Shimia isoporae: one gene and its partner. Each later gene encodes a partner of the first gene's protein in a complex. Links are inferred from orthologs where the notes say so. Each region holds a gene or a part of one and is shown in the gene's direction. Other genes may lie near its edges. The genes, in order: mfd and uvrA.

Region 1 (6,984 bases):
CTGCGCCTGCAGCCCAGCCGCTCGCGCTGCGGAAGTCGGAAAGTGCGGCGTCTGTCATGAAGAACAGCACGTGAGCGTGTTGTTGAGCGCCGATCTGAAACCCGACGCTGCCTTTGGCGGCAGAATAATAGTCGACCGTCGCATTGTTGATGCGCAGAGCCCCACGGCCGTAGCCGCCTCCAAAGCCAAATCCGGCTTCAGTGACCACAGGCATCACAAGAACACCGGCTGCCTTGTCCCGTAAATCGGTGGTGTTTGGGTAGTTGGTGTAGAGATAATTCAGTGTTGAGTCGACGCGGGCATCGATTTCTCGACCACCGCTTGAACCTACTCCGTTGCCACAAGCAGCGGTCATACCCGCTGCAGCGATGCCGCTCAACGCAAAGCCGCGTCTGGTCATGTTTTTCATGTTATTTGCCCGTATTGATGTGTCTTGTTTTTATGCTCGTACCGCCGGTTTTTCCGGGTTGCCGTCACTATACGTCTTTGTGGCCGCTCTGTCACCTGTGCGGCCTGAGGTAGCTTCATCTCGTAGCGAGTTTTCGCGCGACTGAGGGTGCAAAATAGGTCAGGATGCCGTCACATCCAGCTCGCTTGAAAGCCATCAGGCTCTCAACCATCGCCTTGTCGCCATCGATCCAGCCGTTTTGGGCCGCGGCCATAATCATCGCGTACTCGCCGCTGACCTGATAGGCGAAAGTTGGCACTTGGAAGGACTCTTTGACTCGGCGACAGATGTCCAGATAGGGCATCCCTGGTTTGACCATAACCATGTCTGCGCCTTCAGCGATGTCGCGGGATACGCAGCGCAGAGCCTCGTCGCTGTTGGCCGGATCCATCTGGTATGTTGTCTTGTCGCCCTTGAGCGCGCCGGATGCGCCGACTGCGTCGCGGAATGGTCCGTAAAAGGCCGACGCATATTTGGCTGCGTAACTCATGATGGTCACGTTGGTGTGACCGGCTGCTTCGAGAGCTGTGCGGATGGCGCCAATTCGACCATCCATCATGTCGGACGGGCCAATGATATCGGCGCCTGCTTCAGCTTGTGAAAGTGCCTGTTTCACAAGGGCTTCAACTGTCTCGTCGTTCAGGATCTGGCCGTCCACAACGAATCCGTCGTGGCCGTTGATATTGTACGGGTCCAAAGCGACGTCGGTCATGATAGCAATCTCGGGGACGGCCTCCTTGATGGCACGGGTCGCACGGTTGGACAGGTTGTCAGGGTTCCAAGCTTCGGCGCAGTCTTCGGTTTTCAACGATGGATCGGTGTAAGGAAACAGGCAGATCACCGGTATGCCCAAATCTGCGGCCTCGCGGGCCGCTTCCACGATTTTGTCAACCGACCGGCGCACCACCCCAGGCATGGAGGGAACAGGTTCCTCAATGCCTTCGCCGTCACGCACAAACACCGGCCAGATCAAATCGTCTGCTGTCAGGGTGTTTTCTCTGACCAGACCACGAAAAGCAGCCGTTTGGCGGGTGCGGCGCAGGCGGGCGGACGGGAAGGGCGCTGGAGTTTGTTTCATGTTGTCCTCGACGTAACGGTTCTTCAGAGGTGCCACGGAAATTCGCATACCTCAAGGGCTAGGAATTGGCGCATTGGCAGGGTATGTCGGTTAGAAATCTTTACAGGCAGACGAACCTTGGACCTGAGCCAGACCGTTTTCGAACTTATTGATATGCGCAGCTTTTCCAATCTTTGGTATTGGATTGCCTTGGCTGTGGCATGGTCCAGCGCAAGCCATTGGGTGCTGGGGGTTCCTTGGGACACGGTTTTACGTGCGCGTAGGGTTGGTGGACAGGCCGAAGATGACCTGACCGATCTGGTTCGTATCAACATCAACCGGATTCTCTACATTGCAGATGTGTCTGGTACATGGCTGATATTGCTAGGGTTTTTCGTGCACACCTTGCTCATCGGTCTCGGGTTTTTCTATGGTGTGGAATTTGCTCAGGCTGTGTTTTTGTTGATGGGGCCAATGTCGCTGGTCGGTGCAATGAGCGTTGTGACCGCGCGCAAAATCCGGGCGGAGTCCTGCGTTGGGGAACCCTTGCGCAGGCGATTGGGGCGCCACAGATTTTGGGTGCAACTCTTGGGCATGTTCTCCATCTTTGTGTCTTCGCTATGGGGCATGTATCAGAACTTTCTCGTTTCTCCGCTGGGCTGATCCGGCGAACCATGACTGGACTTACGGACAATGCGTGATGCGCAACACATTCTGGTGGGCGGTGCGCCCGAAGGGTATGACGCCAAGCTGATTTTGGACGAGGTCGCCAAATCAGGCGGGCCGGTTCTTCACATTTCGCGCGATGATAAGCGACTGGCTGCAATGAAGGCGGCACTGGCGTTTTTTCAGCCGGATATGCCAGTGATCACCTTTCCCGGTTGGGACTGCTTGCCATATGACCGCGTTTCGCCGAACGCGGACATTTCGGCAACCCGAATGGCGACATTGGCCGCGCTGGTTCACGATATGCCGTCGCGGTTTGTTCTGTTGACAACACTGAATGCAGCTACTCAGCGCGTGCCGGCACGGGAGTTGCTGAAGGAAGCCGCGTTTAAGGCCGAAGTTGATGGGCGCATCGACGAAGATGCGCTGCGCAAGTTCCTTGTTCGTATGGGTTTTGTGCAATCCCCCACAGTAATGGAGCCGGGCGACTATGCCATTCGAGGCGGTATCATCGATATCTTTCCGCCGGGCGACAGTGGCCCCGTGCGACTTGATCTGTTCGGGGATGTTCTCGATGGGGCGCGGAGGTTTGATCCGGCGACGCAACGCACGACAGAGAAACTGGACCGGATCGAGCTGGCACCTGTGAGCGAGATTGTTCTGGACGAAGCCGCAATCACCCGGTTCCGTCAGAACTACAGGATCGAGTTTGGGGCTGCGGGGACAGACGATCCGCTCTACGAAGCGGTGAGTGCGGGTCGCAAACATCAGGGTGTCGAGCACTGGCTCCCTTTCTTCCACGAGCGTCTGGAAACTCTGTTTGACTATTTGCCTCATGCGGTCATTTCGCTGGATGACCAAACCGATGCTGTGCGTCTATCGCGATGGGATTCGGTCAAAGATCAGTTCGAAACGCGCAAACATGCGATGAGCCAGAAGAGCCGGATCGATACGGTCTACAAGCCCGTCCCTCCAGAATTATTGTATCTTGATGAGGGCGCTTGGGACGCGGCGGTCAAAGGGCGGCGGTTGCTCAATTTTAAGCCTTTGCCTCAGGCATCCGGACCCGGAGCCATCGATGCTGGAGGGCGTATCGGGCGGAACTTTTCGCCAGAGCGTCAGTTGGAAAATGTCAGTCTTTTTGGTGTGTTGGCGGATCATGTTCGCGCAAGACTCGCCGTTGGGCCGGTTGTTGTTGCCAGCTATTCGGACGGTGCGCGTGAACGATTGAGCGGTCTGATCGAAGATGAGGGGTTGGCGGAGACGGTTCATGTTTCGGATGCCAGTCGCATCGGAAAAGCCGGGTTGTTTCTGGCGGTCTGGTCCTTGGAACATGGTTTTGAAACCGACAAGCTGACGGTTATCTCAGAACAGGATGTATTAGGGGATCGCCTGATCCGCGCACCAAAGAAACGGCGGCGTGCGGAGAACTTCTTGACGGAAACGCAATCACTGAGTCCCGGTGATCTGGTGGTGCATGTCGACCACGGGATCGGTCGCTTCAGTGGGCTTGAGGTGGTGACGGCCGCGGGAGCGGCGCACGAGTGCATTCTTCTTGAATATGCAGAAAAATCAAAGCTTTATTTGCCTGTCGAAAACATAGAGCTGCTTTCGAAGTACGGCCATGATGAAGGCTTGCTCGACCGGTTGGGTGGTGGTGCCTGGCAGGCGAAGAAGGCGAAGCTGAAAGAGCGCATCCGCGAGATGGCGGACCGCTTGATCCGCGTGGCAGCCGAGAGGGAACTGAGGTCGGCGCCTGTGCTTGAGGCACAGCACCACGCTTGGGAAGAGTTTTCGGCACGGTTCCCATATCAGGAAACGGATGATCAGCTTCGAGCCATTGAGGATGTCATTGGTGATCTTGCGGCTGGTCGGCCTATGGACCGGTTGGTGTGCGGGGATGTCGGATTTGGAAAAACCGAAGTGGCCATGCGGGCGGCTTTTGTCGCCGCGATGTCGGGCCAGCAAGTGGCTGTCATAGCCCCTACGACCTTGTTGGCGCGTCAACATGCCAAAAGTTTCGCCGAGCGATTTAGAGGATTTCCTCTGGAAGTTAGGTCTTTGTCCCGTTTTGTCGGGGCAAAGGAAGCCGACAAGACCCGCGATGGTCTGAGCCGTGGGACGGTCGACATCGTTGTGGGCACACATGCGCTGCTTGCGAAGGGCATCCGGTTCAAGAATCTGGGTCTCCTGATCATTGACGAGGAACAGCATTTTGGCGTGTCGCACAAAGAACGCCTAAAGCAGATGCGCAGCGACGTGCATGTTTTGACCCTGACGGCAACACCGATCCCCAGAACTCTGCAACTGAGCCTGTCCGGTGTGCGCGACTTGTCGATTATCGGCACACCGCCCGTCGATCGTTTGTCGATCCGGACCTACGTCAGCGAATTCGATGCGGTCACGATAAGAGAGGCTTTGTTAAGAGAGCACTACAGAGGCGGGCAGTCGTTCTATGTTGTTCCGAGAGTAAGTGATCTGCCTGATATTGAAGAGTTTTTGCGCGAACAGGTTCCAGAGGTCAGCTTTGTCACAGCGCATGGCCAGATGGCCGCGGGTGAACTCGATGACCGTATGAACGCGTTCTACGACGGGAAGTATGATGTCCTGTTGGCGACGACGATTGTGGAAAGCGGGTTGGACATTCCTACGGCGAACACAATGGTGGTTCACCGTGCAGATATGTTCGGTTTGGCGCAGCTTTATCAAATCCGTGGGCGTGTCGGGCGGTCCAAAACGCGTGCGTATGCCTATTTGACGACGAAGCCGCGGGTGAAGCTGACAGCGCCCGCAGAAAAGCGGCTTCGGGTGCTGGGCTCCCTGGATACGCTGGGAGCCGGATTTACCTTGGCTTCTCAAGACCTTGATATTCGCGGCGCAGGCAATCTGTTAGGCGAAGAACAGTCCGGTCAGATGCGCGATGTTGGCTATGAGCTCTATCAATCGATGCTTGAGGAGGCGATAGCCAAGATCAAGGCGGGCGAACTTGAAGGCCTGAATGATGGCGACGATCAATGGGCGCCCCAGATAAACCTGGGCGTGCCTGTGCTGATACCTGAGAAATATGTTCCGGACCTGGATGTTCGTCTCGGTCTGTATCGCCGTCTGAGTGGATTGCAGGGCAAGGTCGAGCTTGAGGGTTTCGCCGCCGAATTGATCGACCGCTTTGGTAAATTGCCTAAGGAAGTCAACACGTTGTTGTTGATCGTGCGTATCAAGGAGATGTGCAAGAAGGCGGGCATTGCCAAGTTGGACGGCGGGCCGAAGGGCGCGACGATCCAGTTCCACAACGACAAGTTTGCGTCACCTTCAGGTTTGGTGGAATTTATTCAGGACCAGAAAGGTTTGGCGAAGGTCAAAGACAACAAGATTGTTGTGCGCCGCGATTGGAAAAAAGACAGCGACAAGATCAAGGGCGCATTTGCGATTGCGCGGGATCTCGCGGCCAAAGTTGTGGCTGAAAAGAAGCGCAAAAAGGCGGCGAAAGGCACATCTGCATAACGTCGGCAAAACGTCAGTATTGCGTCGGTGCCTTGCCAGTTAGCTTCATGCGAGGGCCTGTTCCTGTCTGCGCATCTGAAGCATCAGGCCGAAGGCAATCGTGAACAGCAGGGTCATCGAGAGAGCCAAGGGCAGGGCGGTTCCATCAAACATCAGTGCGATGGGCGTGGCAATTATACCGCCGGCGATAGTGGAGACCGCGCCCATCACGGACGCCGCAGTTCCAGCCATGTGTCCGAGGGGTTCCATCGCAAGCGCGTTCAGGTTGCCAATGGTCATGCCGACAAAGAAGAAACCCGACAACTGCCAGAACGCGAAGGCGTAGAACTGAGTGTCAGTGTCGCTGATCATCGTGCAGGCCACCATAGCAATGCCGATGAAGACCTGCGCACAGAGTGCCGTTGTCACAAGGTAGCGCATACCCAGCCGCATCACGAGACGCGCGTTCAGAAAACTTGCCGAGCCCGAGATCAAGGCGATGCCTGCAAACCAATAGGGGAATTCTTCGGCGCGCCCGTAAGTCTGGTCATAGATCGGTTGCACCGAACTGATGAGGCCGAACAACCCCGCAAAAATCAAGGATTGCACCATCATTGAGGTGCGAACGGCGGGAATGCCCCACATCTCTCGCATGCCGTCCCACAGCTTTCTGAACTTGAAAGGTCGACGGTTTTCCACTGCGAGAGGTTCCGGCAGGCGGATGCCAATCCAGAGCACGGAAATCATGGAGAACACCATGAAGGCCACAAAAATTCCACGCCAACTGCTGAAGTCGATGATGAATTGGCCGATCAGCGGCGCTACGGCCGGGACCAGTGTAAAGATCATCATTGAAAATGACATGATACGTGCCATTTCACGGCCCTCGAACAGGTCGCGTACGATGGCAAGTGTCACAATGCGTGGTCCGGCCGCCCCGATGCCCATTACAAGGCGGGCGCCGAGCACCCACTCGAGAGTTTCAGAGTACCATCCAATGAAGGCGCAGAGTGAATAGATCATCGCGCCGGAAATCAGCACAACCTTGCGCCCGAACCGATCCGACAGGGGACCGGTAAAAAGGGTTCCGATACCCATTCCCATGACGAAGGACGTGATGATCAAAGTGGCCTGGTTGAGGTTGCCGGGACTGAGCTCAGCTGCAATGGACGGCAAAGCCGGCAACATCGCGTCAATGGAGAACGCGATCGTGGCGAACATCATGGCGCAAAGCGCGATGAATTCGACCTGCGACATTGGCAGGTTATCTTTGGTCATGCTCGGCTCCCTGGATCATCCGGGCGCAGACGGGACGCTCGACGCGGGGCGTCCG
Region 2 (6,365 bases), 130 kb from region 1 along the record:
AATTGGATACGACATCGATGCCGTGGTCAGCCGTTCGCGGGCTGTCGCCAAGCAGTTGAGCGGTGGCGTGGGCTTTCTGATGAAAAAAAACAAAGTCACGGTTGTGATGGGGGAAGCCAGTATTCCGGCGAAGGGCAAGGTGTCGGTGAAGACCGAACAAGGCACCGAGGAACTGACGGCCAAGAACATCATTCTCGCGACAGGCGCGCGGGCGCGCGAGCTCCCCGGGCTGGAAGCAGATGGAGATCTTGTTTGGACGTATCGCCACGCGCTTCAACCGCCGCGCATGCCCAAGAAACTTCTGGTGATTGGCTCTGGAGCGATCGGAATCGAATTTGCGAGCTTCTTTAACACACTTGGTGCGGACACCACCGTTGTCGAGGTCATGGATCGTGTTCTGCCGGTTGAAGATGAAGAGATAAGTGCTTTTGCAAAAAAGAAATTTGTAAAACAGGGCATGAAGATCATGGAGCAAGCCATGGTTAAGAAGCTGGATCGTGCCAAAGGAAAAGTGACCGCGCATATCGAGACGGGTGGCAAGGTTGAAACCCATGAATTTGATACGGTGATTTCTGCGGTTGGCATTGTCGGGAATGTTGAAAACCTCGGGCTTGAGGCTCTGGGGGTGAACATCGACAGAACGCATGTGGTCACGGACGAGTACTGCCGCACTGGTGTTGATGGATTGTACGCAATTGGCGACATCGCGGGCGCGCCGTGGTTGGCGCACAAGGCAAGCCATGAAGGTGTTATGGTTGCTGAACTTATCGCAGGCGGAAAGCCGCATCCGATCAAACCGGGCAGCATTGCCGGCTGTACCTATTGCCACCCACAGGTTGCCAGTGTCGGGATGACCGAGGCCAAGGCAAAGGAGGCAGGGCACGACGTCAAAGTCGGTCGGTTCCCGTTCATCGGCAATGGCAAGGCAATTGCGCTGGGAGAACCCGAAGGGCTTGTAAAAACCGTGTTTGACGCCAAGACCGGTGAGCTTCTGGGGGCGCATATGGTTGGAGCGGAAGTGACCGAACTCATACAGGGCTACGTGGTTGGTCGCCAGCTTGAGACCACGGAGGCCGAGCTTATGGAGACAGTCTTCCCGCATCCGACGCTCAGCGAAATGATGCATGAGAGTGTGCTTGATGCATTTGATCGTGTGATCCACATTTGACCGCTGCCAAACATCGGTTTTACGTCGGCAACGCGTCGGTGCGTTTCAGATCGATATTTGAACACGCGGACGTGACAATGCACATCTGATTTGGCCGACGCTTCGTAATCTTCTGACGCGGCAATGAAATTCGGAACGCAACGCCAAGCCAGTGCCAAAACGGGCTTGGCGAAATAAAATGTTCTCTCTATGTTCGCAATATCTGGTTGGCAGTTTTCGCCGGCTGCCCTATGTCTTGTGCTGTATCCGTTGGGGGTTTGAATGGCCGAGCTGAAGAATATCGAGGTGCGCGGCGCGCGCGAGCATAACCTGAAGTCGATCGATGTGGATATTCCACGCGACGAGCTGGTGGTAATTACCGGACTTTCAGGCTCTGGCAAGTCGTCGCTGGCGTTCGACACAATTTATGCTGAGGGGCAGCGCCGCTATGTCGAAAGCCTGTCGGCTTATGCGCGGCAGTTCCTCGATATGATGGAAAAGCCGGACGTGGATCACATCAGCGGCTTGAGTCCCGCGATTTCCATCGAGCAAAAAACCACATCGAAGAACCCCCGTTCGACCGTTGGCACGGTGACCGAGATCTATGACTACCTGCGTTTGCTGTTCGCGAGAGCAGGGACGCCATACTCTCCGGCCACCGGCCTGCCGATCGAGGCGCAGCAGGTGCAGGACATGGTCGACCGGATCATGGAAATGGAAGAAGGCACCCGTGCCTACCTCCTTGCGCCGATTGTGCGTGACAGAAAAGGTGAGTATCGCAAGGAATTCCTTGAATTGCGCAAGCAGGGGTTTCAGCGCGTTAAGGTGGACGGTGCTTTCTATGAACTGGACGAGCCGCCGACACTGGACAAGAAGTTCCGTCATGACATCGATGTCGTCGTTGACCGCATCGTAGTGCGGGAAGGCGTGGAGACGCGCCTGGCGGACAGTTTGCGCACAGCTCTTGATCTGGCAGACGGGATTTCGGTTCTGGAGACTGCGCCGAAGGAAGGCGATCCGGAAAGGATCACATTCTCGGAGAACTTTGCCTGTCCGGTCAGCGGGTTCACGATTCCCGAGATCGAGCCACGTATGTTTTCGTTCAACGCGCCTTTCGGAGCCTGTCCGGATTGCGACGGGCTTGGTGTGGAGCTTTTCTTTGACGAACGGCTGGTTGTGCCGGATGTAACCTTGAAGGTCTATGACGGGGCGCTGGCGCCTTGGCGAAAAGGCAAGTCTCCATATTTCCTGCAAACGATTGAAGCGATTGCCAAACACTACGAGTTTGACAAGAACACGCCTTGGAAGCAGCTGCCCAAGAAGGTGCAGCAGGTGTTCCTTTATGGCTCAGGCGAGGAAGAGATCGAATTCCGCTACGATGAAGGCGGACGGGTTTATCAGGTAACCCGCGTTTTCGAAGGTGTGATCCCGAATATGGAGCGCCGTTACCGCGAGACGGACAGCAGCTGGATCCGAGAGGAATTCGAACGGTACCAGAACAACCGACCCTGCGGGACTTGCGAGGGCTATCGTTTGCGGCCAGAAGCGCTGGCTGTGAAAATCGCCGGTTTGCACGTTGGGCAGGTGGTAGAGAAATCCATTCGCGAGGCGCTCGCGTGGATCGAGGATGTGCCGAACCATCTGACACCGCAAAAACAGGAAATCGCACGCGCGATTGTGAAGGAAATCCGTGAGCGGCTCGGGTTCCTCAACAACGTGGGGCTGGAGTATCTGACACTTAGCCGGAACAGTGGAACGCTTTCGGGTGGCGAGAGTCAGCGTATTCGTCTGGCGAGCCAGATCGGCTCTGGCCTGACAGGCGTGCTATATGTGCTCGACGAGCCCTCGATTGGATTGCATCAACGCGACAACGGGCGGCTGCTGACAACGCTGAAAAACCTGCGGGATCAGGGCAACACCGTTATTGTCGTGGAGCACGATGAGGAGGCGATCCGCGAGGCGGATTATGTCTTCGACATCGGTCCGGGTGCCGGTGTGCACGGTGGCCAAGTGGTGTCAAAGGGCAAGCCCGAGGAAATTGCCGCTGATCCGGCGTCAATGACCGGGCAATACCTGAGCGGCGCGCGGGAAATTGCAGTGCCTGCAGAGCGGCGAGAGGGCAATGGGAAATCTGTCGAAGTGGTGAAGGCCACGGGCAACAACCTGAAAAAGGTGAGTGCCAAATTCCCGCTGGGCAAATTTGTTTGCGTGACCGGCGTGTCAGGAGGCGGCAAGTCGACTCTGACGATTGAAACGCTGTTCAAGACAGCCTCTATGCGGCTCAACGGAGCGCGGCAGACGCCAGCACCCTGTGAAACCATCCGGGGGCTGGAGCATCTGGACAAGGTCATCGACATCGACCAGCGACCAATCGGGCGGACACCGCGGTCCAACCCCGCGACTTACACAGGCGCCTTTACTCCAATTCGGGACTGGTTTGCCGGTTTACCCGAGGCAAAGGCGCGTGGCTACAAACCGGGGCGCTTCAGCTTCAACGTCAAAGGGGGGCGTTGCGAAGCGTGCCAAGGCGACGGTGTGATCAAGATCGAGATGCACTTCTTGCCGGATGTCTACGTGGAGTGCGAAACCTGTAAAGGCGCTCGGTACAATCGCGAAACTCTGGAAATCAAGTTTAAAGGCAAGAGCATAGCCGACGTTCTTGATATGACCGTCGAGGAGGCTCAGGAGTTCTTCAAGGCAGTTCCCAGCATTCGGGACAAGATGGACGCTCTCATGCGTGTCGGGCTTGGCTACATCAAGGTGGGTCAGCAGGCAACGACGCTGTCAGGCGGTGAAGCGCAGCGGGTGAAACTGTCCAAGGAACTCGCGAAACGCTCGACGGGGCGGACGCTCTACATTCTGGACGAGCCGACAACGGGTTTGCATTTCGAGGATGTTCGCAAGCTGCTCGATGTGCTGCACGAACTTGTGGATCAGGGCAATTCGGTTGTGGTGATCGAGCACAATCTGGACGTGGTTAAGACGGCCGACCACATTATCGATATTGGCCCTGAAGGGGGCGATGGTGGCGGAGAAGTGGTTGCGGTTGGCACGCCTGAAGAGGTGGCCGAAGTAGAACGCAGTCATACCGGGCGTTATCTCAAGGAGATGCTTGGCGCCAAGAAGGTGGCGGCGGAATGATCGTAGCCGGCTTCCCGCTCTGCTCGGGCAGGGCGGGAGGCCGGTGCCATTCGTCGCGCCCCGCAAAGACCAGCGAACCGGCCGCTTGAGTCCGGTTTGAGACGGATGATGGTGCTTGTGCTCCATCCTGCTGCGGAAGCCTCCAAAGAAAAGAGCAGCATCGCGCAGGATGCGGGCCTTTCAATGCATTAAGCGGCCAAAAGCGCGGCGGCTTCGAAGCTGCGCAGACTGGGACGTGCTGATACGTCTTGCGTGTCGACACCGCGCTTGGACATGATCACGCGCAGTGATCGGTTTGCAAACGGATCAAAGCTGTGGCGGGTCATCGGTCCGGGCATGAAGCTTTCGCTCCATTGACCTTCGGAGAACACCAGCTCGTGCTGCGGAAGCAGGATGTGGAAGTAGGTGATGGTCTCGTCTGTCGGACAGCGCAGGACGTCACGCTCGTTCACCAGATGCTTGGCCTTGACGAGAACTTCGTCGCTGCCAAAGAGCAACTCTGCGCGGGCACCGGTCAGAAGGACGCGGTGTTGCGGGGAGACGATCAGGTCGCGCTCGTTGTCCAGAACACCGGCCTTGATGCGGATGGGCAGTGAGTCAAAACGAGGCGCCATGCGGGAACTGCCAATCCATTCAATTGGTTGCAGGCCATGATCGAGGGTTTGCAGCAGCATTCCGCGCCGCAGATGCTCGACTGGTACGTCGCCGTCCGACGTGCGTATCAGCGTGCCTGCAGTAAAACAGGGGGGATGCTGTTCAATTTCGACAAGCGCCGTGTCGGTATTCCCGTCCTCGTCTTCGATTGTGTAGTTGAAGTAGACGGTTTCGTTGTCCGTGTCGGCGTCGATGGTGAGGGTTCCATCGGCATTCAGTGTCACGACTTGTCCTGTCGACAGCGTGACGCTGTTTGGCAACCCGCCGCTTCCATCTGCGCTGACGGCGACGCCATTGATATGTGTGATTGTCAGGGTAGGGCCTGCGGTCGAGTTGTCGTTGTCCAGAACATTGAGATTTTTTGTTCCGCCGTATTTGATCGAAACCGCATCATCCTGGGCAACGATGGCTGTTTGTACGGACCCGCCTGCGATCAGCAAATTGGAGTCATAGCTGCTGTCCTGCGCATCCGCGATGCCGATAATCAGCTCATTTACACCGTCCTGTAGCGGCGCAACGAACGTCAGGGTGATCGTAAAGCCGTCCATTTCGGTGTTGAATTCGTCGTTTGAGTTGTCGTTGTAAATGTTTTCGTTGGCGTCGTTGATGTTGCCAATGGTGGCGGTGCCGTCACCGACGGAAATCTGGGCTTCGACCCCGTTGACCCAAACGCCAATAGCGTCGTTGTAGGACAGGTACTCCGGGTATTCTTCCGATGAGAGCACGAAATCGATGGTCAGCATTTCGCCGGCGGAGCCGTTGAAGTCGATGACCATGTATGATGCGTCAAAGGTGCTTGTTCCCGCGACGTCGTTGAAAAGCGCGTTGTTGTTTTCACCCGTCGTGTTCGTGGAGGTGTTTCCACGCACGTTGGTGTTGGTGGTGCCGCTGTCGTTTGTGAAGTCTTCCACGTGACCGGTGGAGAGGATCACGCCGCTGTCTGCGGGGGCAACTCCGGCGGATGTGGTGTCTGCTCCGGTGTAAATTCCGGAAGACAGGTTGTCGCCGTTGTATTCAGCATCAACGATCCGCGTGGGATCACCAAAGATTTCCTCGGCCATTTGCGCGGCCGTGGCTGTGGTATCGATATTTAGTTCGGTTGCCGTTGGCATGATGCCTGCCCCAAATCCTGACTGCTCGTAGTGGCGGGAAACTTTTGTTTCCTCGTTGAGAACAACCAGTGGTCCTGAAAGGTGGCGGCTTCGGGGCAGTGTTAAGGAAAGATTAACCAAAGATTGGGGCGGCTGGTCGGTCTGAACCGTGCCGCCCCCATTGTTTTTTCTATGTCAGGCTGTGGCGGATTTCGTCGCGCGCGCGGCCAGAACAGGCACAACGAAAAGTGCGAGGAACGCGCCGTTCAAAACAACATTGAACCATGCGCCAGCAAGAACGGAGCCGGTGCTGTCGACGATGAACCAAGCGA

Evidence for each region.
Region 2: the proteins of mfd (region 1) and uvrA are in contact, whole or in part, in a crystal structure (PDB 4DFC), measured with the Escherichia coli proteins. The link is inferred for Shimia isoporae from one-to-one orthologs.

Annotation. Positions count from the first base shown.
Region 1 is NZ_SMGR01000001.1:1,375,755-1,382,738, forward strand. The notes cover bases 1,875-5,872. They hold mfd (transcription-repair coupling factor), read left to right. Parts: upstream 1,875-2,198; coding sequence 2,199-5,672; downstream 5,673-5,872. Other genes in these bases: BXY66_RS06760 (component of SufBCD complex), read left to right, coding at 1,875-2,168; BXY66_RS06770 (multidrug effflux MFS transporter), read right to left, coding at 5,718-5,872. Also shown: BXY66_RS06750 (lipid-binding SYLF domain-containing protein), read right to left, coding at 1-409; hemB (porphobilinogen synthase), read right to left, coding at 525-1,526; more of BXY66_RS06760, read left to right, coding at 1,644-1,874; more of BXY66_RS06770, read right to left, coding at 5,873-6,929. UniProt on the Escherichia coli protein: Couples transcription and DNA repair by recognizing RNA polymerase (RNAP) stalled at DNA lesions. Mediates ATP-dependent release of RNAP and its truncated transcript from the DNA, and recruitment of nucleotide excision repair machinery to the damaged site.
Region 2 is NZ_SMGR01000001.1:1,246,251-1,252,615, forward strand. What follows is about bases 1,110-4,488. They hold uvrA (excinuclease ABC subunit UvrA), read left to right. Parts: upstream 1,110-1,429; coding sequence 1,430-4,288; downstream 4,289-4,488. Other genes in these bases: lpdA (dihydrolipoyl dehydrogenase), read left to right, coding at 1,110-1,168; BXY66_RS06140 (Hint domain-containing protein), read right to left, coding at 4,477-4,488. In the rest of the region: more of lpdA, read left to right, coding at 1-1,109; more of BXY66_RS06140, read right to left, coding at 4,489-6,054; BXY66_RS06145 (excinuclease ABC subunit A), read right to left, coding at 6,229-6,365. UniProt on the Escherichia coli protein: The UvrABC repair system catalyzes the recognition and processing of DNA lesions. UvrA is an ATPase and a DNA-binding protein. A damage recognition complex composed of 2 UvrA and 2 UvrB subunits scans DNA for abnormalities.